One region of the Streptomyces sp. NPDC093568 genome, then DNA from elsewhere that is predicted to be linked to it. Evidence: riboswitches for the same ligand, from Rfam matches in the RefSeq annotation. Region 1 holds a riboswitch; the other holds the start of a gene.
The links. Region 1 has a riboswitch for S-adenosylmethionine ahead of thrC (threonine synthase). Riboswitches for the same ligand answer to the same signal wherever they lie in the genome.

Region 1 (15,714 bases):
TACGCCGGAGTAGAACCCTTGATTCACTGCGAGGTCTCGGGGGGAGGGCGAGCATGGAGACCGAGTCGGAGCCGTACGTCCGTCTTGCGACCCTGCGACAACTGCACCAGGTCATGGCTGACATGAACACGGCCCGGAGCCTGGCGGACACGCTGCAGACCGTCGCCGACGGCGTCGTGACCGGCCTCGGCTACGAGCTCGCGTGCGTCAACCTCGTACGCCCCGACGGCGATCTCGTCGTCGCCGCCTTCGCCGGCAATCCCGCCGCCGAGGCGCTCATCACCGGCCGGGTGGGCTCGCGCGAGTCGTGGGAGCGCCGGCTGAACATGGGGCAGCACTGGGGCGACCTGGTCTTCATACCGCACACCGAGGGCTGGATCCTCGACGACGACGACGTCCCGCAGTGGTACACCGACGGCCCTGCGCCCCGCTTCGAGGACGAGTGGCACCCCTCGGACCGCCTCTTCGCGCCGATGTACACGCCCGGCGTGCAGGGCGGCGCCTGCGGCGAGCTCATCGGGGTCCTGTCCGTGGACCGGCCGCGCAACGGCCGGCTGCCGGGCGCGTGGGGGCGCGAGGCGCTCCAGATGTACGCGTTCCAGGCCGCCATCGCCATCAGCAACGCACGTCTACGCGCGAATATGCAGCGGGCACTGGTCAGGCTCGAACGCGACCAGCAGGCCCTGCGCGCCAGCGAGGAAAGCTTCAGGCAGGCCTTCGAGTACGCCCCCTCCGGCATGGCCATCGCCGAGATGGGCGGCGACCAGCACGGCCGGATCCTGCGCACCAACGACGCGCTCTGCCGTCTCCTCGGCCGCCCGGCCTCCGCGATGCGCCGCTACTCCTTCTCCGACCTCGTCCACCCCGAGGACATCGGCACCCTGCTGCGGACCTCGGCGGAGGGCGGACGGGCGGAGCTCAGGCTCGGGCGCCGCGACGGCACCTACGTCTGGGTCTCGCTGCGCAACTCCGTCGTCGCCGACGCGGCCGACGGGCCCCGCTTCCTGCTCACCCACGTCGAGGACATCGAGGACCGCAAGCGCCGCGAGCTCCAGCTCGCCCACCGGGCCTCGCACGACTCGCTCACCGGCCTGCCGAACTCCGCGGAGCTGCGCTCGCGGCTGTCCTCCCGGCTGTGCAGGCGCCCCGCCCTCGCGCAGGGTCCGGACGCCGCGCGGGCCGGAGGGCCGACGGGTGCACTGGAGCCGATGGACGCGGCCTACGGCCACCCGGCCGTCTTCGACGCCAACGGGCACGGCTTCGACTTCCCGGGTGTGGCGGCCTTCGACGCCTACGACCACCACGTCCACACGGTCTCCCCGGACGAGGCCGAGCGCGACGACGGCTCCAAGGGGCTCGCGGTGCTCTTCTGCGACCTCGACGGCTTCAAGTCGATCAACGACCGGTTCGGGCACAACGCGGGTGACGCGGTGCTCATCGAGGTCGCGCGGCGGCTCTCGCGCGGGGTCCGGGACGGCGACACCGTCGCCCGGCTCGGCGGCGACGAGTTCGTGATCCTCGCCGACGGGCTCGGCCGTGCCGACGCCCAGGACCTCGCCGTACGTCTGCGTAACGAGATCATCCAGCCGATCCGGGCCGAGGGCCGTGCCGTACGTGTGGGCGCCAGCTTCGGCATCGGGTGGGCACACTGCGGGATGACCGCGGACGAAGTGTTGAAGTCCGCTGACGAGCGCATGTACGTAGAGAAACGATCTCGTCCCAAACAACACAGACGCGCGGGATGAACCCCAGGTCAGCGAGCTGATGCGGTCTGAGTCACCCGTTTGGGCCAGCAGGAGCGGGTAGGCTCGCCATTCTGACCGTGCTATCGCAACGCCCGCACCTGGTGAGGAGTACCAAGGGATGACGTCCGGCAACAACGGCGCCAGCACGCCCGAGGACGACGACCCGTTCGGCTACCTCTACGCCGACGGGCAGGCCAACGGCGCCCAGCCGCCGTCCGGTGGCTACGGCTACCCGAACTCGGTCAACCGCGTCCGCGCCGTCGGCCAGCGCCAGTACGGCCAGCAGGCGGCCCCGACGGCCGCCTACGGCCAGGTCCCGCAGCAGCAGGGCACATACGGCCAGCCGAACGCCCACTACGCGGCACCGGAGACCCTGCCCGGCGGAGCGACCACGGCCCAGCAGCACCAGCCGTCGTACACCGGCGGCAGCGGAAACGGCCGTGGCCGGGGCCCCAACACCAAGGGCCTGCTGATCGGCGCCATCGCCGTCGTCGCGGCGGTCGTCATCGGCATCAGCGTGGCGATGCTCGGGGGGGACGGCGAGAAGGACAAGAAGGACGACGCGGCGGGGTCGACGCCGACGCAGTCCGAGAGCGCGGAGTCGAGTCCGTCGGCGAGCAGCAGCGCAGAGGGCAAGGCGGACCTTCCGAAGATCGACGCGAAGGCACTTCGTCTGGAGGGCGGGGCTGCCACAGCCTCCGACTTCAAGGGCGCAGAGGCGGACGGCGGCGTCTACGTCACGAACTTCAACCAGGTCGGCGCCAAGGTCACCTGGACTGCCAACGGCATCGAGAAGGCCGGAACGTACCGGCTGTACGTGCGCTACGGCGTCCCGGGCAAGGACGCCAACGCGACGCTGGTGGTCAATGGCACGGCCAACGCGCAGCCGCTGAACATGGAGAACTTCGGCAAGACGCCCGAGGGTGACTGGGAAAAGGGCTGGAAGACCACCTGGGCCAACGTGAACCTGAACAAGGGCACGAACACGATCGAGATCGCCTGCAACGACGGCAATCAGTGTGACGCGGTCCTCGACCAGCTGTACCTCACCACGGACGAGGGCTGAGTGATGTGACGGCGGTCGCTCCTCGCCCTGTGTGGGGGGAGCGACCGCCGTCGTGTGTGTGACCCGTGCTTACGTCACTCGACGCGGCCCCACTCCAGGCAACGGCTCGCGGCCCAGGCCTTCTTTCCGTTCCAGCGCACCTCGTGCCAGTCCTTCTCCGTCGGCGAGTTGCTGGTGCACTTGTAGGAACCGCCGTTGTGCGTACCGCTGCACCCGGCGACCCAGCACTTCACGATCTTGCCCTTCTTCAGGGTGCCGACCTTGAGGGCGGTGGTGCTGGGCTTCTCCCGGATGCTGACGTCCCGGTCGTTGTTCCAGCCGCCGCTCCAGTCCCGGAAGGCGGCCGGGCTCGTGACACTCTGCGTCTCCGCCGTCGCCGACGCATTCATGGTCGCGAGGAGGCCAACGGAGGCCACGCCGACGGCCGTGAGGCGCGCGAACTTCCTTGGCCGCGCTGATTGCCGGCGTGGCACTCGGGGCTGTCGCCCCGCTCCTTGGACCGGTCAAAATCCCTGCAGCTAACGCGCTGCACCTTGTTTTGTCGGCAGGGTGGGCTTGGGCTGCCCTGGCATTTTGCGTCGGGTTGGAACACGGCCTGCCCATGAACGGGCCGGGCCAATACAAGTGCGGTGCTCAGCCCGTGATGGGCTGAGCACCGTCGGTGCACCTCAGGCTCGGCCCCCGGGCCAGAGGCCTCGGCACTAACCTCCGTAGACCCCGATCCCGGTAGCAGTGCCGTGGACGTCGTTCGAGTAGGTGTGCGGCTTCAGAGTGACCAGCTTGGTGCCGACTCCGCAGCCGGTGCCGGGAGTGATGTGCCAGAACTCGATGCGATAGGACGTCTGGTTCGAGACAGACCGGGCACCAGTGAAGGGCTCGCAGCCCGGTGTTACAGAGAGGACAGTCCTGGTGCCAGTCCTGTTCTTCCCCGACCATCCGCAGACCTTCCCATTCGGGCAGGTATTGGGATCAGCCGCCGCAGCCGGTGTGGCGAAAGCGCCGCTCAGCAACACGCCGGCCACAGCAGCGGTCGTCAGGCTTTTCTTGAGCATGCTCATATGAGATTCCCCTTGCATCTCTCGGTGCTGGTCATACACCGAAGCGTTTGATCATCTGATCATCCGGCTTATGTGAGAGGCAAGTTGGTTCCGGTCGACACTGCGGCTCGGGTCGGCCCGCGAGATTCGCCATACTTTCACGCCGCCGTCATTGACACGTGCGCCAGGAGTTTCTCGTAGGCTTCGCGGTCGAAGTCGCCCGCAGTCGCGGACCGTACGGCGGCGGCTGACAAAGCGACTGCTCGGGTGAGGCGGTCCGGCCACGGCAGCTTCTCCACCAACCCCGACAGCAGGCCCGCCACCGCCGCGTCGCCCGCGCCGGTCGGGTTGCCGTGCAGGCGGGTCGGGGGAGTTGCGCGCCAGCGGCCCTCGGGGGTTACGGCGAGCAGGCCCGCCTCGCCGAGGGAGGCCACCACCGTGCGGGCGCCTCGTCTGCGGGCGTCCTGGGTCGCGCGCAGGGGCTCGTGGGAGCCGGTCAGTTCCGCCAGTTCGTCGGCGTTGGGCTTGATGATGTCCGGGCGGGCGGCGACGCCCCGGCGCAGCGCCTCGCCGCTCGTGTCCAGCAGGACGGGGACCTCGGCCGCCTTCGCGGAGCGGACCAGGCCGGCGTACGCCCCCACCGGCACCCCAGGCGGCAGGCTGCCGCACAGGGCCACCGCCGAGGCGGACGCGAGGAGATCCTCGTACGCCTCCTGGAAGGCGGACCACTCGCGGGGCGTGATCGTCGGGCCGGGTTCGTTGAGCTGGGTCGTGTCGCCCGTGCGCTCGTCGACGACGGCGATCGTGCGGCGGGTCGGGCCCGTCACCGGGACCAGCGCGTCCGCCACGCCGGGTGTGGCCGTGAGCTGTTCCTGGACCACCCGGCCCGTCGCGCCGCCCGTGAAGCCCGTGACCGTCACCTCGTGGCCGAGGGCCGCCAGCACCCGGGCCACGTTCAGGCCCTTGCCGCCGGGTCGCTCCGTCACCTCGGAGACGCGGTGGGAGGCGTGCGGCCGTAGCGACCGTACGCGATAGGTGATGTCGAGCGCGGTGTTGAGCGTTACCGTGAGGATCACCTGTACTCGACCTCCCCCGAAGAGTTCAGCATGCGTGCGCCGTCCGTCTGCCGGTTGTTCCCTCCGGCAGATGCCGATCATGCCAAACGGGCGGCGGTCGGCCCAGTCTCGCAGGACAACCACCGCCCTCAACAGGCGGACACATCACCCCAGTTGGGGATCGACCACCCATTCACCCCGGCGCATCACGCCCTTCAGCTCGAAGTCGGAGTCCAGTACGACGAGGTCGGCGTCCTTGCCGGCCTCCAGCGAGCCGATGCGGTCGTAGCGGCCGAGCAGCTTGGCGGGGTTCGACGACAGCGCCGCCACCGCGTGCTCCACCGGCAGCCGGTCGATCGTCACCGCCCGCTTGAAGGCGCGGTCGAGCGTGAGGGTGGAGCCGGCGATCGAACCGCCCTCCACCAGGCGGGCCACGCCGTCCGCGACCTCCACCTCCAGCGGGCCGAGCATGTAGCGGCCGTCGCCGAAGCCGGCCGCGTCCATCGCGTCCGTGATGAACGCGACCCGGCCGGCACCCGCGTGGTGGAAGGCCAGCTGCAAGGACGCCGGGTGCAGGTGTGTGCCGTCGTTGATCAGCTCGACCGTGATGCGCTCGTCCTCCAGCAGGGCCGCGATCGGGCCCGGCTCGCGGTGGCCGAGCGGCGGCATCGCGTTGAAGAGGTGCGTGGCGACCGTGGCGCCCGCCTCGATCGCCTCCACCGTCTGCTCGTACGTCGCGTCCGTGTGCCCGATCGCCGCGATGACGCCGTGGTCGGCGAGCAGGCGTACGGAGTCGATGCCGCCCGGCAGTTCGGTGGCGAGGGTGACCATCGTCGCGTGGCCGCGCGCCGCGTCGATCAGTTTGCGGACCTCCGCCGGGTCCGGGTCGCGCAGCAGCTCCTCGGAGTGCGCGCCCTTGCGGCACGGGGAGATGAACGGCCCCTCGAAGTGGATGCCCGCGATGTCGCCCTGCTCGGCGAGTTCCGCCAGCAGGCCCGCGCGGCGGGTGAGGAAGTCCATGTCGCCGGTGACGGTGGAGGCGACGAGGGTGGTGGTGCCGTGCAGGCGGTGGGTGTGGATGCCCTTGAGTACGTCGTCGACCGTGCCCGAGGTGAAGGAGGCTCCGCCGCCGCCGTGGTTGTGGATGTCCACGAAGCCGGGCACTACGTAGTGGCCGTGGAGGTCGATCACCTGGGCGTTCTCTGGGGCGGTGCCGGCGATTCGGGGGCCGTCGACGACCACCTGGGCGTCCTTGACGGGTCCGGTGGGCATGACCGCGGTGGCGCCGGACAGGACGAGGGGCGCATGGCCGGAGGCGGGCTGCGGGTTGTCTGTGGCTTGTCGCGCTCGCGCGGCGGTAGCCGCAGATTCAGCGCTGTCCCGCGCCCCTAGGGCGTTCGCCATCAGGGGGTTACCTCCGTACGGTCGGTGTGGTCGAGGAGATCCCAGGCCAGCAGCCCGGCGCCGAGGCAGCCGGCCGTGTCACCCAGGGCCGCGGGGACGATGGACGGCAGCTTCTGGAAAGTGACCCGCCGCCGGACGGCGTCCCGCAGCGGTGTGAACAAGGTTTCCCCCGCCTCGGCCAGGCCGCCACCGATGATCAGGGTGCGGGGGTCCAGCAGGGTGAGCGCGGTGACCAGTCCGTCGGCGAGGGCTTCCACGGCCCGCTGCCAGACCCGTACGGCGTTCGGGTCGCCGGACACGACGGCCTTGGCGCAGTCCGCGGCGTCGGCCTCGGGATCCCCGCAGGCGGCGGCCCACGCCTCGCTCACCGCCGCGGCCGACGCGAACCGCTCCAGGCAGCCGCGCTGTCCGCACGGGCAGGGGGCGCCGCCGGGCCGTACGACGATGTGGCCGATCTCGCCCGCGAAGCCGTGCGCGCCCGCCTCCACCCGGCCGTCGATGCCGATGGCGCCCGCGATGCCGGTGCCGAGCGGCACGAACAGGAAGCGGTCGGCGCCCTTGCCCGCGCCGATCCGGCCCTCGGCGAGCCCACCGGTGCGCACGTCGTGGCCGAGGGCGACGGGGACGCCGTCGAGCCGTTCGGCCATCAGGCGGCGCAGGGGTACGTCCCGCCAGCCCAGGTTGGCCGCGTAGGCGGCGATGCCCCGCTCCTCGTCGACGATGCCGGGGACGGCGACGCCGACGGCCGCCGCGGGCTCGCCGAGGTGCTGTTCGCCGTACGCGCGCAGCTCGGCGGCGAAGTCGAGGATGCCCTCGACGACCGCGTCCGGCCCGCGCTCGCGCCCGGTCGGGCGGCGGGCCTGGTAAAGCAGCTCACCGCTCGCCCCGGCCAGGGCGGCCTTCATCCCGGTGCCGCCCACATCGAGGGCGATGACATGTCTCACGGGGGACAGTGTGTCTTGCGCACCCGCGAGAGGTCTAGTCCACTTACGTGGTGTAGACCTTAGGGGGCAATATGTATGACGTTTCGAAAATTCATCACGATGTTTCGAACATGGGTGTGGGGCGGTTTTGCGTGCAGCGGCGTAGTCGTAGGCATGGGGCAGCGATCGCGGCGGTGTCCGCGCTGGGCCTGACGGTGGCCCTGGGCGGCTGTGGGCTGACCGGTGGCTCGGACGAGGTGACGCTGAGGCTGGTCGCCGCGGACTACGGGGACAGCGCGGGCAACAGCTCTCAGAAGTACTGGGACAAGCTCGTCAAGGCGTACGAGGCCGAGCACCCCGACGTGTCGGTGGACGTCACCGTGTACTCCTGGAACGACGTCGACGCCGAGGTCAAGAAGATGGTCGACGCGGGGAACGCGCCGGACATGGCGCAGATCGGCGCCTACGCCGACTACGCCGCGAAGGACCAGCTGTACCAGGCCGACGAACTGCTCTCCATCCCCGTCCAGGCCGACTTCGTCGCCCAGTTCGCGGACGCGGGGCAGGTGAAGGGGGTGCAGTACGGCATACCGTTCGCCTCCTCCACGCGCCTGCTCTTCTACAACAAGAGCCTCTTCGAGAAGGCCGGCATCAGCGCGCCGACCACCTGGAAGGAGCTGGCCGCCGACGCCCAGGCGCTCAAGGCGGACGGGGTGAAGTACCCGTACGCGCTGCCGCTCGGGCCCGAGGAGGCGCAGGCCGAGACGATGCAGTGGCTGCTCAGCGGCGGGGGCGGGTACACCGACACCAACCTCGGCACGTACAGCATCGACTCCGCGGAGAACGTCGCCACCTTCAACTGGCTCAAGAACGACCTGGTCGGCAAGGGGCTCACCGGCCCGGTCGCGCCGGCCGAGCTGAACCGGGCCGACGCGTTCTCCGCCTTCGCGGCGGGGGACGTCGGCATGCTCAACGGCCACCCGTCCCTGATGCAGATGGCCGGGAAGAAGGGCGTGAAGTACGGCATGGTGCCGATGCCCGGGGCGGAGGGGCCGAGCAAGGTCTCCATGGGTGTGGCCGACTGGATGATGGCCTTCAAGGAGAACGGGCACGCGGAGCAGGTCGGCGAGTTCCTCGACTTCGTCTACTCCGAGCAGAACGTCCTGGACTTCTCCCGTCAGTACGACCTGCTTCCCGTCACCAACTCGGCGTCCCGGGTGATGACCGCGGCCAAGCAGGACGCCGACCTCAAGCCCTTCCTGGAGGAGCTGCCGCTGTCCGAGCTGTACCCGGTGGGCCGCACGTCCTGGGCCGCGGTCAGCGCGGACGTCAAGCAGCGCATCGGCAAGGCCGTGTCCTCGGGCGGCAGCCCGTCGGCGGTCCTGGGACAGCTGCAGTCGACGGCTACGCGGGCGGAGAGCGCCGAGTAGGTGCCGGTGGCCGGGGTTCGGTTGTCGGAGGTGGGGGCTACGGTGCGAGGCATGACCGAGGACGTTCCCGACCCCGCCGCCGCTCTCGCCGACCGTGAGAAGGCCATCCTGGCTCTGGAACGCCGGGGCTTTTCGGGCCCCGGCGCCAAGGAGCGGGCGATCCGTGAGGAGCTGGGACTGGCTCCCGTCCGCTACTACCAGCTGCTGAACGCCCTGCTGGACGATCCGAGGGCGCTGGCCCATGATCCGGTGACGGTGAATCGGTTGCGGCGGGTGCGGGAGGGGCGGCGGGGGGAGCGCTGACGGGGCGGGCGGGATGTTTTTCGCCCCCGCCGCCCCTACCCGTCCCATCCTTCTGGGGCTCCGCCCCAGACCCCGCTCCTCAAACGCCGGAGGGGCCGGATTTCCAGCGGGACGGGTAGGGGCGGCGGGGGCGAGAAAAGTGGATAGGGTCGCCGCATGGGCAGTCACAAGGATCTGACCGACTCCGGATCGACCAACTCCACGGACCCCCTCGCGACCCCGACCACCCAGCCCGGCCGCGACGGCCTGGCCGCCATCCTCGCGCGCCCCGCACACGCGGTGGTCGCGCTCGACTTCGACGGGACCCTCGCGCCGATCGTGCCGGACCCGGAGCAGGCCAGGGCGCACCCCGACGCCCTCCCGGCGCTCGCGGCGCTCGCCCCGAAGGTCGCCGCCGTCGCGGTGATCACCGGCCGCCCGGCCGAGGTGGCGGTCCGCTACGGCGGCTTCGCCGGCGTCGCCGGACTGGAGCACCTCGTCGTGCTCGGGCACTACGGCGCCGAACGCTGGGACGCCGTCAGCGGCGAGGTCACCGCCCCCGACCCGCACCCCGGCGTCGCCGCCGTCCGGGCGGAACTGCCCGGGCTGCTCGAAGGACAGGGCACCTGGACCGAGGACAAGGGCCACGCCATCGCCGTGCACACACGACGCGCGGCCGACCCGCAGGGGACCTTCGACGCCCTCCGCGGACCCCTCACCGACCTCGCCGGCCGCAACGGCCTGATCGTCGAACCCGGCCGCATGGTCCTCGAACTGCGGCCGCCCGGCATGGACAAGGGCGTCGCGCTGAGCGAGTACGTCCGCGAACTCGGCGCCGAGTGCGTCCTCTACGCCGGCGACGACCTCGGCGACCTCCCCGCCTACGCCGCCGTCGACCGCCTGCGCTCCGACGGCACCCCCGGCCTCCTGGTGTGCAGCGGCAGCGAGGAGGTCACCGAGCTGTCGAAGCGGGCGGACGCCGTGGTCGACGGTCCGGCGGGGGTCGTACGGCTGCTGCGGGCGATCGCGGATCAGGTGGGCTGAGCGCCCGCCCCCTCCTCCAGCGCGCGCAGCTGGTCCAGGAACCACTGGGCCGGCGGCAGCGCCGTCGCGGCCGCAGCCAGTCGCTTCGCCCGCTCCGCCCGCTCCTCCGGCCCCATGGTCAACGCCTCGTGCAGCGCCCGTGCCGTGCCGATCACGTCGTAGGGGTTGACGGGGATCGCGTCCTCGCCGAGTTCCTCGAAGGCCCCGGCCTCCCGGGACAGCACCAGGGCGCATCCCTCGTCCGAGACGAGCGGCACCTCCTTCGCGACGAGGTTCATGCCGTCCCGGATGGGGTTGACCAGCGCCACGTCCGCCAGCCGGTAGGCGGCCAGCGAGCGGGCGAAGTCGTCCTTGACGTGGAGCACGATCGGGGTCCAACCCGACGTCCCGTACCGGGAGTTGATCTCCTCGGCCAGCCGCTGGACCTCCGCCGTGTAGTCGCGGTACACCGCCAGGTCCTGCCGGGAGGGGTACGCGAACGCCACGTGCACCACCCGCTCGCGCCACTCGGGGTGGTCGTCGAGCAGCTGCCGGTACGCCAGCAGGCCGCGCACGATGTTCTTGGACAGCTCGGTCCGGTCGACCCGCACGATCGTCCGGCGGGCCGTGCCGTCCGGGGCGGTGCCGATCTCGTCCTTCAGCGCCGCCGTCCGCTCGGCCACGTCGGCCTCGTGCGCACGTGCCCGCAGGAAGTCCGCGTCCGCCCCCAGGCCGTGCACGCCGACCCGCGTGTCCCCGAGCCCTCCCGCGAACCGCGCGCAGCACTCCTCGAACGCGTCCGCCCAGCGCCGGGTCAGGAACCCCAGCCGGTCCGCGCCGAGCATCCCGCGCAGCACCTGCCCGGCGATGTCGTCCGGCAGCATCCGGAAGTACTCCGGCGGCGCCCACGGGGTGTGTGAGAAGTGGCCGATCCGCAGGTCGGGGCGCAGTTCGCGGAGCATCCCGGGCACCAGCGTCAGGTGGTAGTCCTGGACCAGGACCGCCGCCCCCGGCGCCGCCCGCGCGGCCAGCGCCTCGGCGAAGGCGCGGTTGTAGGTCTCGTACGACGCCCACTGCTGCCGGAACTGCGCGTCGAAGACCGGCTCCAGTGGCGTCTGGTACAGCATGTGGTGGACGAACCACAGCACCGAGTTCGCGATGCCGTTGTACGCGTCCGCGTGCACGTCGGCCGGGATGTCCAGCATCAGCACGCCGTCCTCGCCGACCCCGCGCCGCACCGCCTCGCGGTCCCCGTCGGACAGCGCCGAGCACACCCACAGGGCGCCCGCGTCCGGTCCGATCGCCGACAGTCCGGAGACGACTCCGCCGCCGCCCCGTTTGGAGTGCAGCGAGCCGTCGCCCCGCACCTCGTACGAGACCGGGCCGCGGTTCGAGGCGACCAGGACCTTGGCAGCATCGTGCGCATCCTGCGTGGAAGCCATACGCCTCAACCTAGCCCTCCCCGGAAACGCTCAAACGTACGGTTCCGCTCAGTGGGGGGCACTTGTACGCCCTGTATACGGCCGGTTTCCGGCGTTTACGCGACCTTCCTTGTCGCGTACTCGGCGATCTCCACCATGGGCGGCCGCTCCTCGGTGTCCACGGAGTACGTACGCGGCTCGAAACCGTCCTCGCCGCGCTCGAACTGGGTCAGCGACGGCCGCACCATGTGCCCGCGCGCCAGCCGCAGCTGTGCCGTGCGGTAGATCGCGGCGGACATCCGGCCGAGCGCCTGCCCGTCCTGGTGCCGGTGCTTGCGCACCCCCACGTCGACCTGGGCGAGCGAGTCCAGGCCCACCAGGTGCAGGGCGTCGACCAGCATGCCCAGCTCGACGCCGTATCCCACCGGGAACGGGAGCTGCTCCAGCAGCGACCTGCGCGCCGCGTACTCGCCGCCCAGCGGCTGCACGAAACCGGCCAGCTGCGGCCAGTGCATGTTCAGCAGCGGGCGCGCCATCAGCTCGGTGACCCGGCCGCCCTGTCCGGCCGCCGAGCCGAGCGGGCGGTCGTACATCGCCTTGACCAGATCCACGCCCGGGTCGGTGAGCAGCGGGCCCACGATCCCGGAGACGAAGTCGGAGGAGAACTCCTTCAGGTCGGCGTCGACGAAGCAGACGATGTCCCCGCTGGTGACCAGCAGCGAGCGCCACAGCACCTCGCCCTTGCCGGGCACGGCCGGGATGCGCGGGAGGATCTCGTCCCGGTGCACCACCCGCGCGCCCGCCGCGGCGGCGACCTCGGCGGTGCGGTCGGTGGAGCCGGAGTCCACCACGACGATCTCGTCGACCAGCGGGACCTGCCGTACGAGGTCATGGGCGATGACCGCGACGATCTCGCCGACCGTCTCCTCCTCGTTGAGCGCGGGCAGCACCACGGAGACCGACTGGCCCGTTCGCTGCTTGGCGGCCAGGATGTGATGTGGCGGGCGGTCGGTGACGGACCAGGAGCGGCTGCTCAGCCAGCGCTCGACTTCTTCCAGCACGGTTGGCGGCTCCTCACGGTTGTCTCGCGTTACGGACTGCTCTCTCAACTGTCCTGGCGTTCGGTTACAGTCTTGAACAACGCGGATGACCATCGCATGTCCGAGGCCGTCCGTCGTCAACAACCGAATACCGCTCATCCAGAGGGGCAGAGGGATACGGCCCGATGAAGCCCCGGCAACCCTCCAGTCGGTTCTCGTAGATCAGCGTCGATCGTCACAGTTGATCGTCTTCGCGAGGCTCCCGGCTAGGGAAGGTGCCAAATCCGTCTCACGACGAGATGCGTCGTGAGGAAGATGAGGAGAAAGGGCCTCGCCTCACATGGCTGTGCAGACTGTTGCAAGCACCACCGACTCCACCGTAGACCTCGGTCCCGCCGCGGCGCTGTCCTGCCGCGAGTGCGGCCACCGGGTACCGCTCGGCCCGGTCTTCGCGTGCGAGGAGTGTTTCGGCCCGCTGGAGATCGCCTACGACTTCTCGGCCTACGACACCGAGGAGCTCCGCAAGCGGATCGAAGCGGGCCCCGCGAACATCTGGCGCTACGCGCCCCTGCTGCCCGTCCCCGCCGACGTGGCCACCAAGCCGAACCTCAACCCCGGCTGGACCAAGCTCGTCCAGGCCGACAACCTCGCGCGTGAGCTCGGCGTCGACGCCGGCAAGCTCTTCGTCAAGGACGACTCCGGCAACCCGACGCACTCCTTCAAGGACCGTGTCGTCGCCCAGGCCCTGGAGGCCGCCCGCGCCTTCGGCTTCACCACCCTCTCCTGCTCCTCCACCGGCAACCTGGCCGGTGCGGTGGGTGCCGCGGCGGCCCGCGCCGGCTTCCGCTCGTGCGTGTTCATCCCGCACGACCTGGAGCAGGGCAAGGTCGTCATGGCCGCGGTCTACGGCGGCGAGCTCGTCGGCATCGAGGGCAACTACGACGACGTGAACCGTTTCTGCTCCGAGCTGATCGGCGACCCGGCCGGTGAGGGCTGGGGCTTCGTGAACGTCAACCTGCGGCCGTACTACGCCGAGGGCTCCAAGACCCTGGCCTACGAGATCTGCGAGCAGCTCGGCTGGCGGCTGCCCGACCAGATCGTCGTCCCGATCGCCTCCGGCTCGCAGCTCACGAAGATCGACAAGGGGCTGCAGGAGCTGATCAAGCTCGGGCTGGTCGAGGACAAGCCGTACAAGATCTTCGGTGCGCAGGCCGAGGGCTGCTCGCCGGTGTCGGCCGCGTACAAGGCGGGGCACGACGTCGTCCGCCCCCAGAAGCCGAACACCATCGCCAAGTCGCTGGCGATCGGCAACCCGGCGGACGGCCCGTACGTCCTCGACATCGCCCGCCGTACCGGCGGTGCGGTGGAGGACGTGACCGACGAGCAGGTCGTCGACGCGATCAAGGTGCTCGCCCGGACCGAGGGCATCTTCGCGGAGACCGCGGGCGGGGTGACCGTCGGTGTCACCAAGAAGCTCATCGACAACGGTGTGCTCGACCCGAACCTCACGACCGTCGTGCTCAACACCGGCGACGGGCTCAAGACGTTGGATGCGGTGGCCGGTACGGGGCTCACTGCGACGATTCGTCCCAACCTGGAATCGTTCCGCGAGGCAGGCCTCGTCTGAGCTGTCCGTCCCACCGAAGCCGCACACCGACCGGAGGTCACACCGCATGAGCGTCAACGTCCGCATCCCCACCATCCTGCGCACCTACACCGGCGGGCAGGCCGAGGTCGCCGCCGAAGGTGCCACCCTCGGCGAGGTCATCGCCGACCTGGAGAAGAACCACACCGGGATCGCCGCCCGCGTGCTCGACGACCAGGGCAAGCTGCGCCGGTTCGTGAATGTGTACGTCAATGACGACGACGTGCGTTTCGAGCAGGGCCTGGAGACCGCCACCCCGGACGGCGCCGGCGTCTCCATCATTCCGGCCGTCGCCGGCGGCTGACCGAATGACCGATCATTACCATCGGTAACCCCGGTCACCAAGAGTTCATCGAATTGCCCCCTCCGTGAGAGAAGCGGAGGGGGCAATTCTGTGTGGTTGAGCGAGGTACAGTTGGGGAACGTGCCGCCGATCTCCGAGTCGGTTGCCCTTGATTTCTGCCGTAAGCCCGACAAGAAGTAGCCAAAGTGTGCGGGTTTTATGCGGCTTTTGTTCCGTTTGCCGGGTCCGACTTGACCTGAAGTCAGCGGAATTGTCCCCACATTCCCGACCGGTCGTGCCCGGATTTCTCGTCCGATTGACCTGTTGCAGACGGCAGTTGGGCAGATACATTCAGCCGCGGTCGACGCGTTCCGGCGCACGCCCCCGACCGATGGGGGGTGAGGTCTGACCCGGATCCGCGAAGTGTGGATCTGTGCAAGGGCCAGTAATAGGGGAGTTAGGCATGGCTCAGGGCACCGTCAAGTGGTTCAACGCGGAGAAGGGGTACGGCTTCATCGCGGTCGACGGTGGTGCGGATGTTTTCGTCCACTACAGCGCGATCCAGATGGACGGGTACCGCACCCTGGAAGAGGGCCAGCGGGTCGATTTCGAGATCTCGCAGGGTCAGAAGGGGCCGCAGGCGGACATGGTCCGGCTGGCGACCAGCTGAAGCACGCGTCGACTTAAAGCAGCGACGTTCTTCTTCGAAGGGCCCGCACCTCCCGGGGTGCGGGCCCTTCGCCGTGCCCCGGGAGGCCGGCCCCCTTCGCCGTGCCCCGGGGGCCGGTCCCGGAGACCCCCCAAGGGGGCCCGATCCCCGAGAGCTGCTTGCACTCTCATGGGCCGAGTGCTAATCATTGGCGTTAGCACTCTGAAGGTGAGAGTGACAACGAAGGACCGGGTCGGTGAGGCCCGCAGGCCGGGTGGGGAAGGAACCCACGAGGCAGGCGAGCCGTCCGTCGCGGGCGCGGGCGCGGTCCGAAGGAATCACCCCCAGTCCTGGAGGGACCACTTCACATGGCCAAGATCATCGCGTTCGACGAGGAGGCGCGGCGCGGCCTCGAGCGCGGCATGAACCAGCTCGCGGACGCCGTCAAGGTGACGCTCGGCCCCAAGGGCCGCAACGTCGTCCTCGAGAAGAAGTGGGGCGCCCCCACGATCACCAACGATGGTGTCTCCATCGCCAAGGAGATCGAGCTCGAGGACCCGTACGAGAAGATCGGCGCCGAGCTGGTCAAGGAAGTCGCCAAGAAGACGGACGACGTCGCCGGTGACGGTACGACCACCGCGACCGTTCTCGCCCAGGCCCTGGTCAAGGAAGGCCTGCGCAACGTAGCCGCCGGCGCCAACCCGATGGCCC
Region 2 (15,714 bases), on a different contig from region 1:
GGAACTGTCGGCGATTCCGAACCGGTTCAAGGAGGACTTCCCGGCGAACGCCGGCGGTGTGTACGACTGCGGCACCCCCGGCACCCGGAACCCCCAGACGGGCAACCCGGGCCCGACCCTGTGGCTGCCCAAGGGCAAGACGGTCCGCTTCGTCCTCACCTCGCGTGACGTCATCCACTCCTTCTGGGTGGTGCCGTTCCTGATGAAGCAGGACGTCATCCCGGGCCACACCAACGCCTTCGAGGTGACCCCCAACCGGGAGGGCACCTTCCTGGGCAAGTGCGCCGAGCTGTGCGGCGTCGACCACTCCCGGATGCTGTTCAACGTGAAGGTCGTCTCCCCCGAGCGGTACGAGCAGCACCTCAAGGACCTCGCCAAGAAGGGGCAGACCGGTTACGTTCCCGCCGGCATCGCGCAGACGAGCCACGAGAAGAACCGGGAGACGACAAACCTGTGAGCATCCTCAACGAACCCCAGGGTGCCGCGGCAGCTGAGGACTCGTACGAGAACGAGCTGCCGGTCCGGCGCAGGCAACCCGGCAACGTCGTGGTCAAGTGGCTCACCACCACCGACCACAAGACGATCGGCACGCTGTACCTCGTCACGTCGTTCGCGTTCTTCGTGATCGGTGGCGTGATGGCGCTCCTGATGCGCGCCGAGCTCGCCCGGCCCGGTCTGCAGATCATGTCGAACGAGCAGTTCAACCAGGCGTTCACGATGCACGGCACGATCATGCTGCTGATGTTCGCGACGCCGCTGTTCGCCGGCTTCGCGAACTGGATCATGCCGCTGCAGATCGGCGCGCCCGACGTGGCCTTCCCGCGGCTGAACATGTTCGCCTACTGGCTCTACCTGTTCGGCTCGCTCATCGCGGTCGGTGGCTTCCTCACCCCGGACGGCGCGGCCGACTTCGGCTGGTTCGCCTACTCCCCGCTGTCGGACGCGGTCCGCTCGCCGGGCGTCGGCGCCGACATGTGGATCATGGGTCTGGCCTTCTCCGGCTTCGGCACCATCCTCGGCTCGGTCAACTTCATCACCACGATCATCTGCATGCGTGCCCCCGGCATGACGATGTTCCGCATGCCGATCTTCGTGTGGAACGTGCTGCTGACCGCGGTGCTGGTCCTGCTCGCCTTCCCCGTCCTCGCGGCGGCGCTCTTCGCGCTGGAGGCGGACCGCAAGTTCGGCGCCCATGTCTTCGATGCCGCGAACGGTGGAGCCTTGCTGTGGCAACACCTGTTCTGGTTCTTCGGGCATCCAGAGGTGTACATCATCGCGCTGCCGTTCTTCGGCATCATCAGTGAGGTCATCCCGGTCTTCTCCCGCAAGCCGATGTTCGGCTACATGGGTCTGATCGCGGCGACCATCGCGATCGCGGGTCTGTCCGTGACGGTGTGGGCCCACCACATGTACGTCACCGGCGGTGTACTGCTCCCGTTCTTCTCCTTCATGACGTTCCTCATCGCCGTCCCCACCGGCGTGAAGTTCTTCAACTGGATCGGAACGATGTGGAAGGGCTCGTTGTCCTTCGAGACACCGATGCTCTGGGCGGTCGGCTTCCTCATCACCTTCACCTTCGGCGGTCTGACGGGCGTCATCCTGGCCTCGCCGCCGATGGACTTCCACGTGTCCGACTCGTACTTCGTGGTGGCGCACTTCCACTACGTCGTCTTCGGCACCGTCGTCTTCGCGATGTTCTCCGGCTTCCACTTCTGGTGGCCGAAGATGACCGGCAAGATGCTCGACGAGCGCCTCGGCAAGATGACCTTCTGGACGCTGTTCGTCGGCTTCCACGGCACGTTCCTGGTCCAGCACTGGCTGGGCGCCGAGGGCATGCCGCGTCGTTACGCCGACTACCTCGCGGCCGACGGCTTCACCGCCCTGAACACGATCTCGACGATCAGCTCGTTCGTGCTCGGCGCGTCGCTGCTGCCGTTCTTCTACAACGTGTGGAAGACGGCGAAGTACGGCAAGAAGGTCGAGGTCGACGACCCGTGGGGCTACGGCCGCTCGCTGGAGTGGGCCACGTCCTGCCCGCCGCCGCGGCACAACTTCCTCACCCTGCCGCGGATCCGTTCCGAATCCCCGGCGTTCGACCTGCACCACCCTGAGATCGCCGCTCTCGACGAGCTCGAGAACGCGCCTCACGGTGACAAGGCTCTGGCTGGTGGCAAGGAGGTCGGCAAGTGAAGACTCAGGGCACGATGTTCACCTGGCTGAGCGTCTTCATCCTCGCCATGGCGGTCGTCTACGGCGTCTGGTCGAAGGAGCCCGCCGGTACCACGGCGCTCTTCCTGGCCTTCGCCCTGTGCATCATGATCGGCTTCTACCTGGGCTTCACCGCCCGGCGGGTCGACGCGGGCGCGCAGGACAACAAGGAAGCGGACGTCGCGGACGACGCCGGCGAGGTCGGGTTCTTCAGCCCGCACAGCTGGCAGCCGCTCTCCCTCGCCATCGGAGGAGCGCTCGCCTTCCTGGCGATCGCGGTCGGCTGGTGGCTGCTGTACTTCTCGTTCCCGCTGATGCTGGTCGGCATCTGGGGCTGGGTCTTCGAGTACTACCGCGGTGAGAACCGCACCCAGTAACACGAGCTGAGCTCACAGCGGAGCCCGGACACTCCATAGGAGGTCCGGGCTCCCTCGTTTGCAGCAACAGGCATCACCCGTACGTACCACTCGGCGCGCCGCCGCCGACGCCGCTTCCTAGCGTGAAGCCATGAGCAAAACACCGCGCACGAGCACCGTCATAGGCTGCACGCTCCTGCTGATCGCGCTCGGCGCGACCGCCGTCGGGTGCAGCAGCGACGGCAACCCGCTGGCCGCCGACCCGTACGACGCGGCCGACCAGATCGCCTTCAACGGCCCCTCGGGCGACGGCAAGAAGGCCGACCCCGACAAGCCCCTCGAGATCACCGCCGAGGACTCCGACGGCCGCATCACGGACGTCACCGCCAGGGACGCCGCAGGACGCTATGTCGCGGGCGAACTCTCCGCCGACGGCACCCGGTGGCACAGCACCTCTCCGCTGGCCGCCAACGCCCGCTACACGGTCCGCGTGAGCACCGAGGACGAGGACGGCGCCCCCGGCCGCAAGGTCCTCACCTTCGAGACCAGCAAGCCGACCTCCAAGAAGCACCTGACGGTGAAGTTCGGTCCCAAGGCGGGCAAGTACGGCGTCGGCCAGCCCATCACGGCCGAGCTGAGCCGCCCCGTCAAGGAGAGGAATCAACGCGCGACAGTCGAGCGGGCCCTCAAGGTCGAGTCCATACCCGCGGTCGACGGCGCCTGGCACTGGGTGGACGACAAGGAACTCCACTACCGGCCCAAGGAGTACTGGCCGGCCGGAGCGACCATTCAGGCCCGCAGCAACCTGGACGGCATCAAGATCGGCGACCGTCTGTGGGGCGGCAAGGTCAAGCCCCTGAAGATAACCATCGGCGACCAGGTCATCGCCGTCACCGACGCCTCGTCCCACCAGCTGACGCTCTACCGCAACGGCGAGGAGGTCCGGTCGATACCGGTCACCACCGGCAAGGCCGGCTTCGAGACCCGCAACGGAGTCAAGGTCGTACTGGGCAAGGAGTACTTCGTACGCATGCGCGGCACGAGCATAGGCATAGCGGAAGGCTCCTCCGAGTCCTACGACCTACCGGTCTACTACGCCACCCGGGTGACCTGGAGCGGCGAGTACGTCCACGCGGCCCCCTGGTCGGTCGGCTCCCAGGGCTCCGCCAACGTCAGCCACGGCTGCACCGGCATGAGCACCGCCAACGCCGAGTGGTTCTTCGACAACGTCCGCGAGGGCGACATCGTGAAGGTCATCAACTCGTACGGCAACACGATGGAACCGTTCGGCAACGGCTTCGGCGACTGGAACCTCGACTGGAAGAAGTGGCGAGGCGGCAGCGCCCTGGTGGCCGGCACGCCGGACGGCCCCGCACCGGAAGAGGCGGCACGGCTGAGGCCACGGGCCGTCTGAGCGACCCGCGGCTGCCCCACAACCCTCGGGATGGGCTCCTAGGCGCTCTGCAGCCTCTTCGTCCGCAGCAGGGAGGCCAGCGCCGCCGCGAACTCCACCGGCTCCACAGGCAGCGTCACAGCCGCCTCGGCCCGGCTCCAGGTCGCCAGCCACGCATCCTGCGGCCGCCCGATCAGCAGCAGCACCGGCGGGCAGTTGAACACCTCGTCCTTGATCTGCCGGCAGACCCCCATGCCCCCCATGGGCACGGCCTCACCGTCGAGCACGCAGACGTCGATCCCGCCCCTGTCCAGCTCCTTGATGACGGCGGCAGGCGTCGCGCACTCCACGAACTCCACCACAGGGACGTCCGGAGCAGGCCTCCGGCCCGTCGCCAACCTCACCTGCTCGCGGGTGTTGGAGTCGTCGCTGTAGACCAGCACCGTGGCGGTCGGCTGCATTGTTCCTCCGTGACGTCAGCGTCGTAAGGACAGGCCTGTTGGGCCGGATGCTACTCCCTTGAACACCACGTCAACACCGGTATGAACGGCCAAGACACTCCGAACGGCACCCCCCGGAGTGAGGGCGGGATAAGCGACCGACATAATGTCGGTCGTGGCGACAGCAACGACAGTAGAAACCGGGCACGCGCACCCGTCGGTCAACCGGCCGAACCTCACCAGCGTCGGAACCATCATCTGGTTGAGTTCCGAGCTGATGTTCTTCGCGGCCCTCTTCGCGATGTACTTCACCCTGCGATCGGTGACGGGCCCCGAGTTCTGGAGTGAGAAGGCCGAGGCCTTGAACTTCCCGTTCTCGGCGACGAACACCACGATCCTGGTGCTCTCCTCCCTCACCTGCCAGCTCGGCGTCTTCGCCGCCGAGCGCGGTGACGTGAAGAAGCTCCGGGGCTGGTTCATCGTCACCTTCATCATGGGTGCGATCTTCATCGGCGGTCAGGTGTACGAGTACACCGAGCTGGTCCGGCACGAGGGCATCTCGCTCTCGTCCGATCCGTACGGCTCGGTCTTCTACCTGACCACCGGCTTCCACGGCCTGCACGTGACGGGCGGTCTCATCGCCTTCCTGCTGGTCCTCGGCCGCACCTACGCGGCCCGGAGGTTCACACACGAGCAGGCGACCGCCGCGATCGTCGTGTCCTACTACTGGCACTTCGTCGATGTCGTCTGGATCGGCCTCTTCGCCACGATCTACATGATCAAGTAGTCGGGCCCGATCCCGCGCGTTCAACAAACGCACATACCAGAAGCATCGACGCAGAAGATCCTGACACCGGGGTAATCCGTGAAAAAGCTCTCCGCACGACGACGCCATCCGCTGGCGGCGGTCGTCGTCCTACTCCTCGCGCTGGCGTGCACGGGGGGGCTGTACGCCGTGTTCGCTCCCGCGGACAAGGCGCAGGCCGAGGAAACCGCCCAGTCCCTCACCATCGAGGAGGGCAAGAAGCTCTACACCGTCGGCTGCGCCAGCTGCCACGGAACCGATGGTCAGGGCACCTCTGACGGTCCGAGCCTGGTGGGCGTCGGCGCCGCCGCCGTCGACTTCCAGGTCTCGACGGGCCGTATGCCGGCCGCCACCTCCCAGGGCGCCCAGGTCCCGAAGAAGAAGAACATCTACTCGCAGGCCGAGATCGACCAGCTGGCGGCGTACATCGCCTCGCTGGGTGCCGGTCCGTCCGTCCCGACCGAGGAGCAGTACGGCCCCGAGGGAGCGGACATCGGCAAGGGCGGCGAGCTCTTCCGCAACAACTGCGCCCAGTGCCACAACTTCACCGGCAAGGGCGGCGCGCTGACGAAGGGCAAGTACGCACCGAGCCTCGAGGGCGTCGACCCCAAGCACATCTACGAGGCCATGCAGACCGGCCCGCAGAACATGCCGTCCTTCCCCGACACCACGCTGTCGGAGCAGAACAAGAAGGACATCATCGCGTACCTGCACGCGGTCAACAGTGACGAGACGGTCAACCCGGGTGGGCTGGAGCTGGGCGGCCTCGGGCCGGTCAGCGAGGGCCTGTTCTCCTGGATCTTCGGTCTCGGCGCCCTGATCGCGGTCGCCATCTGGGTCGCCGCTCGGACCGCAAAGGCCAAGAAGTCATGAGTAGCCAAGACATTCCAGAAGAGAACCTGCCCGCTGAGCAGGACGCCCGCGTAGCGGTAGCCGACGAGAAGCACCCCTTCGCCGACCCCGGCCTGCCGCCGCACGAGCACCGGATCCAGGACATCGACGAGCGGGCCGCCCGGCGGTCCGAGCGCACGGTCGCCCTGCTGTTCACGGTGTCGATGCTGGCCACCGTCGGTTTCATCGCGTCGTACGTCGCGATCCCGCACGACAAGGCGATCTTCGTCTTCCCGATCGGTCACCTCAACGCGCTGAACTTCGCGCTGGGCCTGACCCTCGGCGCGGCGCTGTTCTGCATCGGCGCGGGCGCGGTCCACTGGGCCCGCACCCTGATGTCCGACGTGGAGGTCGCCGACGACCGGCACCCGATCGCGGCGGAGCCCGAGGTCAAGGCCAAGGTCATGGCCGACTTCAAGCAGGGCGCCAAGGAGTCCGCGCTGGGTCGCCGCAAGCTGATCCGCAACACGATGTTCGGTGCGCTGGCCCTGTTCCCGCTCTCCGGCGTCGTCCTGCTGCGCGACCTCGGCCCGCTGCCCGGGACCAAGCTCCGCCACACGCTGTGGTCCAAGGGCAAGCTGCTCGTCAACATGAACACCAACGAGCCGCTGCGTCCCTCGGACGTCGCGGTCGGCTCCCTCACCTTCGCCAAGCCGGAGGGCCTCGAGGAGCACGACCACGACTTCCAGAACGAGATCGCCAAGGCCGCCCTGATGATCGTCCGGCTCCAGCCCGACGACATCAAGGACAAGCAAGAGCTCGACTGGTCCTACCAGGGCATCGTCGCGTACTCGAAGATCTGCACCCACGTCGGTTGCCCGATCTCCCTGTACGAGCAGCAGACGCACCACGTGCTCTGCCCCTGCCACCAGTCCACCTTCGACCTCTCCGACGGTGCCCGAGTGATCTTCGGTCCCGCCGGTCACGCCCTGCCGCAGCTGCGCATCGGTGTGAACGACGAGGGCTACCTCGAGGCGCTCGGCGACTTCGAAGAGCCCGTCGGTCCTGCATTCTGGGAGCGCGGATGAGCACCACAGAGACCACAGAGTCCCGCTCGCGCGGGAAGGCACCGGCCGGCGAGCGCGTCGCCGACTGGGCGGACGGCCGGCTCGGGATCTACTCCCTGGCCAAGGCCAACATGCGCAAGATCTTCCCCGACCACTGGTCGTTCATGTTGGGTGAGGTCTGCCTCTACAGCTTCATCATCATCATCCTCACGGGTGTGTACCTGACGCTGTTCTTCCACCCGTCGATGAACGAGGTGGAGTACCACGGCTCCTACGTCCCGCTCCAGGGACAGCTCATGTCGGAGGCGTTCAGCTCCACGCTGCACATCTCCTTCGACGTGCGCGGTGGTCTGCTCATCCGGCAGATCCACCACTGGGCCGCGCTGATCTTCCTCGCGGGCATGTTCGTGCACATGATGCGCGTGTTCTTCACGGGCGCGTTCCGCAAGCCGCGTGAGATCAACTGGCTGTTCGGCTTCCTGCTGTTCGTCCTGGGCATGTTCACCGGTTTCACCGGCTACTCGCTCCCGGACGACCTGCTCTCCGGCACCGGTGTCCGCTTCACCGAGGGCGCGATCCTGTCCATGCCGATCGTCGGCACGTACATCTCGTTCTTCCTCTTCGGCGGCGAGTTCCCGGGCACCGACTTCGTGGCCCGCTTCTACTCGATCCACATCCTGCTGCTGCCGGGCATCATGCTCGGCCTGGTGGTCGGCCACCTGATCCTGGTCTTCTACCACAAGCACACGCAGTTCGCGGGTCCCGGAAAGACCAACAAGAACGTCGTCGGCATGCCGCTGCTGCCGGTCTACATGGCCAAGGCCGGAGGCTTCTTCTTCCTGGTCTTCGGTGTCATCGCGGTGATCGCGGCGATCGCGCAGATCAACCCGATCTGGGCCATGGGCCCCTACCGGCCGGACCAGGTGTCCACGGGCGCCCAGCCCGACTGGTACATGGGCTTCGCCGAGGGTCTGGTCCGGTACATGCCGGGCTGGGAGGTCAACTTCTGGGGTCACACGCTCGTCCTGGGCGTGTTCATCCCGCTGGTGCTCTTCGGCCTGGTCCTGATGGCGATCGCGGTCTACCCGTTCATCGAGTCCTGGGTCACCGGCGACAAGCGCGAGCACCACATCCTGGACCGCCCGCGCAACGCCCCGACGCGTACCGCGTTCGGCGTCGCCTGGGTCACGGTGTACATGATCGGCCTGGTCGGCGGTGGCAACGACCTGTGGGCCACCCACTTCCACCTGTCGATCAACGCGGTCACCTGGTTCGTCCGGATCGGGTTCTTCGCCGGACCGGTCCTCGCGTTCATCATCACCAAGCGGATCTGCCTCGGCCTGCAGCGCCGGGACAAGGACAAGGTGCTGCACGGCCGCGAGTCGGGCATCATCAAGCGCCTGCCGCACGGTGAGTTCATCGAGGTCCACGAGCCGCTCAGCCAGGACGCGCTGTACACGCTCACCGCGCACGAGCAGTACCAGCCGGCCGAGATCGGCCCGACGGTCGACGAGAACGGCGTCGAGCGCAAGGTGAAGGGCTCCGAGAAGCTGCGCGCCAAGCTCAGCAAGTCGTACTTCGGCGAGGACGGCCAGATCCCCAAGCCGACCGTCGAGGAGTACAAGGAGATCACGAGCGGCCACGGCCACCACTGATCGCCTGCCACGCCACGGTTGAGGGCCCCGTCCGTTGTACGGACGGGGCCCTTCGCCGTGCCCGGGGCTGGATAGGGTGGACCTCGTTGAGACTCATGTCCCGCAGTGCGGGACACCTGACCCTGGAGCGGCTTATGAGCGCTGTGACCCCCGCCGGAGGCGACACCGCGGCGGCCCGCTCCTGGCCCCTGCTGCTGAACGGCCTGCTGAACGGCTCCGACCTGTCCGCCGACGACACCGCCTGGGCGATGGACCTGATCATGCGCGGCGAGGCGACGGACGCGCAGATCGCCGGCTTCGTCGTGGCGCTGCGTGCCAAGGGCGAGACGGTGGAGGAGATCACCGGGCTGGTCCGGACGATGTACGCGCACGCGAACGTGATCGAGGTGCCGGGGGAGACCGTCGACATCGTCGGCACCGGCGGCGACGGCGCGAAGACCGTCAACATCTCCACGATGTCGGCGATCGTCATCGCCGGCACGGGCGCGAAGGTCGTCAAGCACGGCAACCGGGCGGCGTCCTCGGCGTCGGGTGCCTCGGACGTGCTGGAGAAGCTCGGCGTCAATCTGGAACTGCCGGTCGGGCGGGTGGCCGAGGTCGCCGAGGAGGCCGGGATCACCTTCTGCTTCGCGGTGAAGTTCCACCCCGCGCTGCGGCATGTGGCGGCGGCCCGCGGCCAGTTGGGCATCCGGACCACCTTCAACGTGCTCGGTCCGCTGACCAACCCGGCGAAGGTGAAGGCCCAGGCGGTCGGCGTGGCCGACCCGCGCATGGCGCCGATCGTCGCGGGTGTCTTCGCCGAGCGCGGCAACTCCTCGCTGGTGTTCCGCGGCGACGACGGGCTCGACGAGCTCACCACCACCGCCACGTCCCGGGTATGGGTCGTGCGCGACGGCAAGGTGACCGAGGAGGCCTTCGACCCGCGCGACGTCGGCATCGAGTTGGTGCCGGTGGAGGCGCTGCGCGGCGCCGACGCGTCCTACAACGCGGAGGTCGCCCGCCGTCTGCTGGACGGCGAGACGGGCCCGGTGCGGGACGCCGTCCTGCTGAACTCGGCGGCGGCGCTGGTGGCGCTGGAGCCCGGCGACGCGCCGCTGACGGAGCAGATCCGCGCCGGCATGGCGAAGGCGGCGGAGTCGATCGACTCGGGGTCCGCGAAGCGGACGCTGGAGCGTTGGGTCGCTGCGAGCAACCGCTAGCGCGCGAGATCGTCCCGCGATCCGGACACGGGTTGCGGGACGACGATCATTTCACGTACGTTCCTGTACCAGGTCATGAGTGACAGTCATGAGGCCCCGGCCGACTGTCCGGCAACCCTCCGTCCGTGGCGGGGTGCCCCGGGTGAAGACCAGGCCGTAGGCAGCGAAGTCTGCGGCAAGCGCGGGCCCCTCTCGAAACCAGGGGTCCTGGTCGTTCGAGGGAGTCTTCCGTGAGCAAGCGAATGCGATAGGGCTGCTGAGCCCCGCCTCCGCGCACCCTTTTCTCTTTCCCGCATGTCTTCAACCGGCATGCCCTTCACGGGAGTTCCCCCATGTCTGTCTCCACCGCTGCCGCCGCCCAGACCATTTGCGCCCCCCTGCCCGTTCTGGGCCGGGATGTCACCGTCCCGCTCGTCACCGGCGGCGAGGTCACCTACGCCGCGCTCGACTACGCCGCCAGCGCCCCCGCCCTCCAGCGTGTCTGGGACGACGTCGCCGCCTACGCGCCGTACTACGGCAGCGTTCACCGCGGCGCCGGGTACCTCTCGCAGCTCTCCACCGACCTGTTCGAGAACGCCCGCCGGACGGTCGCCGAGTTCCTGGACTGCCGCGACGACGACCAGCTGGTCTTCACCCGGTCCACCACCGACTCGCTCAACCTCCTCGCCGCCGCCCTCCCGGCCGACTGCCAGGTCTTCGTCTTCGAGACCGAGCACCACGCCTCCCTGCTGCCCTGGCGCGACGCCCGCGTCACCTACCTCAACGCGCCCCGCACCCCCCGCCAGGCCGTCGAGACCCTGGAGCGCGCCCTCGCCGACCGCGACCCCTACGGCCCGGCCCTGGTCTGCGTCACCGGCGCCTCGAACGTCACCGGCGAGCTGTGGCCGGTACGGGAACTGGCGGCGGCCGCGCACGCACACGGCGCCCGGATCGTCCTGGACGCCGCCCAGCTGGCCCCCCACCACCCGGTCTCCGTCCGCGACCTCGACGTCGACTGGATCGCCTTCTCCGGCCACAAGCTGTACGCCCCGTTCGGCTCGGGCGTCCTGGCCGGCCGTGCCGACTGGCTGCGCGAGGCGGAGCCGTACCTCGCGGGCGGCGGTGCCAGCCGCAAGGTCACCCGGCGTGAGGACGGGGGAGTGGACGTCGACTGGCACGACAGCGCCGCCCGCCACGAGGCCGGCTCCCCGAACGTCATCGGCGCCTACTCCATCGCCTCCGCCTGCAAGGCCCTCACCGAGGCCGGGTTCGACGACCTCGTCGCCCGCGAGCAGTACCTGATCGAGAAGGTGCGGGCCGGTCTCGCCGAGGTGCCGGACGTCCGCGTCCTCTCCCTCTTCGGCGACGACGCCCCGCGCGTCGGCGTGATCTCCTTCGTCGTCGACGGCTGGAACAGCTCCCACTTCGCCGCCGCCCTCTCCGCCGAGTACGGCATCGGAGTGCGGGACGGGCTGTTCTGCGCCCACCCGCTGGTGCGGACCCTGCTGGGCAGCGACCCGCAGGCCCAGGGCGAGTGCGGGGCCCCGGAGGCGGCGCCGGGCGAGAAGTCCCTCAACGCGATCCGGGTGAGCTTCGGCGCCGGTACGCCCGACGAGCACGTCGAGCGGTTCGTGAACGCCGTGCAGGAGCTCGTCACGGACGGCGCCCGCTGGAACTACCGCACCGAGGACGGCCGTTGCGTGCCGGACACCTCCGCGTGAGCCGGTAGCCGGGCGCCCAGCAGATTCATCCGCAGGGCGCGTTCGGTCCCGTCCGTGAGGAGTTCGGAGGCCCGCACCAGGGCCTCCGCCAGGGCCATCGGCGCCGGCAGGATGCCGCTGAACGCGTCGACGCCGGGAACGCCCTGCGCGCCCTCGCCCAGCGTGCCCGCCGGCACGAGCACCGGGCGGCCGCGGAGCTTGGCCCGGCGGGCCACCTCGGCCGGGACCTTGCCCTTGGGCGTGTGGTGGTCCAGGGCGCCCTCGGCGGTGACGATGAGGTCGGCACGGGCGAGGCGGGCCTCGAGGCCGAGGTGGTCGAGCAGGACGTCGAAGCGGGGGAAGAGCCGGGCGCCGAGCGCGGCGAGGCCCGCGCCCAGGCCGCCGGACGCTCCGGTGCCGGGGCCGTGGTGCAGGTCGGTGCCCACGGCCCCAGGTCGCGGGTGAGGGCGTCCGCCCAGTTCACCAGCCCGGCCGATAGTTGCTCGACCTGCGCGGGCGTCGCCCCCTTCTGCGGGCCGAAGACGCGCGCCACGCCGCATGCGCCGCACAGCCAGTCGCGGGGCTGTCGGTCACCGGCGGGCGGGAGACGACCTCGTCGTTCGGCGCGGGTGCGGGCCGGGCGGGCGTCGGTGTGGGGGAGCCGCTGTCCAGCTCCACCCTGGGCGGGCCCCCGGGCGACTTCGGCTGGTCGGTGAGGGCGAAGCTGGTCGCGGCGATGTCCAGGGGGATCGCCACTACGGCGGCCAGTGCCGCGATCCGGTGCGAGAAGGCCGTACGGGAGGCCCGCCAGCGCTGCGCCATGCCGTGCCGCACCGCCTCCGACGATCCTGCCCGGGTCGCCCGGCGGCGACGACGAGCTCAGGACGAGGAACTCCTCATCCTGAGCCGTGCACCGGGTCTCAGCTGTCCAGGCCGATGGCGAAGGCCGCCTCGATGTCGTGCTGCGAGTACGTACGGAACGCCACGTGCGTGTCCGTCCCCTCGACGCCGGGGATCTTGCTGATCCGCCCGGGGATGACCTCGGCCAGGTCCTCGTGCTCCTTCACGCGCACCATCGCGATCAGGTCGTAGGTGCCGGTGACGGAGAAGACCTCGGTCACGCTCTCCAGCGAAGCGATCCGCTCCGCGATCTCGGGGATCCGGTCCACGCTGGTCTTGATCAGGACGATCGCGGTGATCACGGCTGGTTCTCTCCCTCGGGGGCCGGAGCTGGGGCGGCTTTCACTCTAGTCGGCCGCCCGAAGCGGGCCCACGCGTAGCCGAAGCCCAGTCCGAAGCCCACCAGGTGCGCCAGATACGCCACCCCCGGCCCCTGGCCCGCACGCCCCGCGGCCACCCACTGCAGCGCCACCCAGAAGGGCAGCACGACCCAGGCCGGGAAGCGCAGCGGCAGGAAGAACAGGAACGGCAGCAGGCTTGTCACCCGCGCCGCGGGGAAGAGGAACAGCAGGGCGCCGAGGACCGCCGAGATCGCCCCGGACGCGCCGACCAGGGACTGGGTGGAGTCGTCGTTGGCTGCGGCGTAGCCCAGCAGGGCCAGATAGCCGCACCCGAGGTAGAAGAGCGTGAACTGGACGCGGCCCATCCGTTCCTCGGTCATCACGCCGAAGACGTAGAGGAAGAGCATGTTGCCGAGCAGGTGCACCCAGCTGCCGTGCACGAAGAGGGCCGTCGCGGGGGTGAGGGCGGCCCGCGCCGAGCCCTCGAAGAGCTCCTCGGGCACGACGCCCCAGCGGTGGAAGTAGGCCCGCTGTGCGGCCGCCAGCCCCTCGCCGGAGCCGTACACCGGATTGAGCCCCGCCGCCGGGCCCACCAGGAACAGCAGGCAGCACAGGACGATCAGCCCGTACGTCACCGGCGTCGACGAGCGCAGGACGGCTCGGACCGATCGGCCCGCTCTGCCGCACCGGGCTCCGAAACACGCCACGCTCCAGTTGCCGATCATGAACACAGAGCATGACGTAACGGGACGCAGCCGCGCAGAGCGCCTCGCCGCCGGGGACGGACGGGCGGCGAGTACCCGCCAGGCCGTAGGGTTACGAGCCACACGCACCGGGGACTCCGGTCACGGACACTGGAAGGAAGTGGACGGTCACGATGACGGTTCCCCTGCCGACCGCCACGACGCGGTGGCGCTGCACCCTCTGTGGCAATCTCACGCGGTTCGACGTGACGCGTTCGTCCAAGGTCGTGGAGTACGTCCACCTCGATCTGGCCGGCGAGCCGAAGGTCGAGGAGCGCGAGGTGCTCAGTGAGACGATCGAGTCGGTGCGCTGCCGCTGGTGCAACGCGGTGGACAAGGTGGAACTCGTGGACAGGCCGGGCGCCGGCTCCTGACGAGGGGGGACGGCCCCCGCACGGATAGTGGGGTGTGACGGATGGTGGAGACACAAGGCGGGGGGCCGGGCGACGGCGCCGCTGAGGTGCTCGACCGTCCGCTGCCCGACGGCGTGCGGCGCAGGGTCGTCCAGATCGTGTCCGACGGCTTCGGCGGGCTGACCGTCGGCGAACTGCCCGCGCAGCTTCGGCAGTACGCCAGATTCGCGCCGAACCGGCGGGCCAAGTTCGCCGGCAACGCGATGGCCGCCGCGATGGAGACGGATCCGCTGTTCCGCCAGCGCATCGGGGAGAAGCTCAGAGAGGCCCAGCCGGAGCTGACCGGCGCCCTCGACTCCGGCTCGGCGCCTGCGGCCGCGGACCCGCTCGACGTGGCGGCCGCGGCCTATGTTCTGCGGCCCACCGGCTGGGTCAAGCTGGTCACGGCGGCCGGCGAGGAGGCCCAGCGCGCCGACGCCGAGCGCGCCGACGAGGAGACCCGGGCCGAGCTGGAGCGGCTGCGCGAGGAGCTGGCGCACGCCCGGGAGCACACCCGGGACGAGACCGAGCGGCTGCGCACCGAGCTGGACGCGGCGAAGAAGGAAGCCGAATCGCTTCACCGGAAGCTGCGCTCCGCCCTCAGCGACGTCAAGCGCGGCGAGGCCGCCCTGCGCAAGGTCCAGGGCGAGATCGAGGGCGTGCGCGCCGAGGGCCACGCGCAGGTCTCCGCGGCCGAGAGCGAGACCCGGCGGCTCAAGGCGCGGCTCGGGGAGGCCGAGGCCGCCCTGGAGGCCACGCGCAGAGCGGCACGCGAGGGGCGCAGTGTCGAGGACATGCGCGTCCGGCTGCTTCTGGACACCCTTCTGGACGCCACTCAAGGGCTGCGCCGGGAACTGGCGTTGCCGCCGGTGTCCGTACGACCCGCCGAGACGGTGGACGCGGTCGAACCGGGACGAATGACCCCGAAGGACATCGCCGCGCGGGCGCTGTCCGAGGACGACCCCGCGATCCTCGACCAGCTCCTCGCCCTGCCCCAGGCGCACTTGGTGGTCGACGGCTACAACGTCACCAAGACCGGCTATCCCCAGATGCCGCTGGAGAAGCAGCGCCTGCGGCTCCTCGGCCAGCTCTCGCAGCTCGCCGCGCAGACCGGCGCCGAGGTCACCTGTGTCTTCGACGGGGCCGAACTCGCCGCGCCGGTCCTGCTCGCGCCGCCGCGCGGGGTGCGGGTGCTGTTCTCCAAGCCCGGTGTGACCGCCGACGAGCTGATCCGCCAGCTGGTGCGCGCCGAGCCGCCGGGCCGGCCGGTCATCGTCGCCTCGACCGACCGCGAGGTCGCCGACGGGGTGGCCAAGGCCGGCGCCCGACCGGTGGCTTCTGCGGTGCTTCTGAAGCGCCTGTCCTAGATAGGCCAACGTACGGACCCAATGCCCGAATTGGCAGGTCCGTCACGCAACGTAGCGTCAACCGCGCATCACGCCATGTGAGTTGTGTGTAAAGAATGATGTGTGTGACGAGATTTTTCCTGTGAGGATTTGATCTGATCACAAGAGGGTCACTAGGGTCTGGCGTCGAACCTCCGAGCGGGTGATCACTCACAAGAAGGGTTTCACCTCAGTGGCGTCCCACCGTCGACCGAAGCAGCCGAGCCGAGCGCGCGTGACCGTGCTCACCACCGCGGCGGCTGCAGCCGTGGCCATCAGTTCGCAGGCGGCCAACGCGGCCCCCAGCGAGAAGCCGAGCA

Region 2: linked by a shared signal. The riboswitch ahead of ACIRD7_RS22875 (aminotransferase class V-fold PLP-dependent enzyme) and the one ahead of thrC (threonine synthase) in region 1 are both predicted to bind S-adenosylmethionine.

Annotation. Positions count from the first base shown of each region.
Region 1 covers NZ_JBIWJD010000006.1:131,472-147,185, forward strand. Annotated here, with positions in the region: gene cdgB (diguanylate cyclase CdgB) at 54-1,745, shown strand; gene ACIRD7_RS24390 (CBM35 domain-containing protein) at 1,864-2,811, shown strand; gene ACIRD7_RS24395 (SH3 domain-containing protein) at 2,886-3,200, opposite strand; gene ACIRD7_RS24400 (peptidase inhibitor family I36 protein) at 3,513-3,869, opposite strand; gene ACIRD7_RS24405 (1-phosphofructokinase family hexose kinase) at 4,007-4,924, opposite strand; gene nagA (N-acetylglucosamine-6-phosphate deacetylase) at 5,069-6,175, opposite strand; gene ACIRD7_RS24415 (ROK family protein) at 6,307-7,251, opposite strand; gene ACIRD7_RS24420 (ABC transporter substrate-binding protein) at 7,362-8,660, shown strand; gene ACIRD7_RS24425 (DUF3263 domain-containing protein) at 8,712-8,963, shown strand; gene otsB (trehalose-phosphatase) at 9,120-9,986, shown strand; gene ACIRD7_RS24435 (trehalose-6-phosphate synthase) at 9,974-11,407, opposite strand; gene ACIRD7_RS24440 (glucosyl-3-phosphoglycerate synthase) at 11,503-12,447, opposite strand; SAM riboswitch class I at 12,579-12,748, shown strand; gene thrC (threonine synthase) at 12,767-14,053, shown strand; gene ACIRD7_RS24450 (ubiquitin-like small modifier protein 1) at 14,100-14,375, shown strand; gene ACIRD7_RS24455 (cold-shock protein) at 14,818-15,024, shown strand; gene groL (chaperonin GroEL) at 15,372-15,714, shown strand, end outside.
Region 2 covers NZ_JBIWJD010000005.1:470,530-486,243, reverse strand. Annotated here, with positions in the region: gene coxB (cytochrome c oxidase subunit II) at 1-457, shown strand, start outside; gene ctaD (cytochrome c oxidase subunit I) at 454-2,190, shown strand; gene ACIRD7_RS22915 (cytochrome c oxidase subunit 4) at 2,187-2,585, shown strand; gene ACIRD7_RS22910 (Ig-like domain-containing protein) at 2,716-3,978, shown strand; gene ACIRD7_RS22905 (hypothetical protein) at 4,017-4,418, opposite strand; gene ACIRD7_RS22900 (heme-copper oxidase subunit III) at 4,564-5,184, shown strand; gene ACIRD7_RS22895 (c-type cytochrome) at 5,263-6,075, shown strand; gene ACIRD7_RS22890 (Rieske 2Fe-2S domain-containing protein) at 6,072-7,121, shown strand; gene ACIRD7_RS22885 (cytochrome bc complex cytochrome b subunit) at 7,118-8,755, shown strand; gene trpD (anthranilate phosphoribosyltransferase) at 8,890-9,954, shown strand; SAM riboswitch class IV at 10,026-10,142, shown strand; gene ACIRD7_RS22875 (aminotransferase class V-fold PLP-dependent enzyme) at 10,287-11,654, shown strand; partial or broken gene ACIRD7_RS22870 (glycerate kinase) at 11,609-12,216, opposite strand; gene ACIRD7_RS22865 (hypothetical protein) at 12,114-12,455, opposite strand; gene ACIRD7_RS22860 (Lrp/AsnC ligand binding domain-containing protein) at 12,554-12,835, opposite strand; gene ACIRD7_RS22855 (rhomboid family intramembrane serine protease) at 12,832-13,599, opposite strand; gene ACIRD7_RS22850 (hypothetical protein) at 13,752-13,991, shown strand; gene ACIRD7_RS22845 (NYN domain-containing protein) at 14,033-15,376, shown strand; gene ACIRD7_RS22840 (NlpC/P60 family protein) at 15,588-15,714, shown strand, end outside.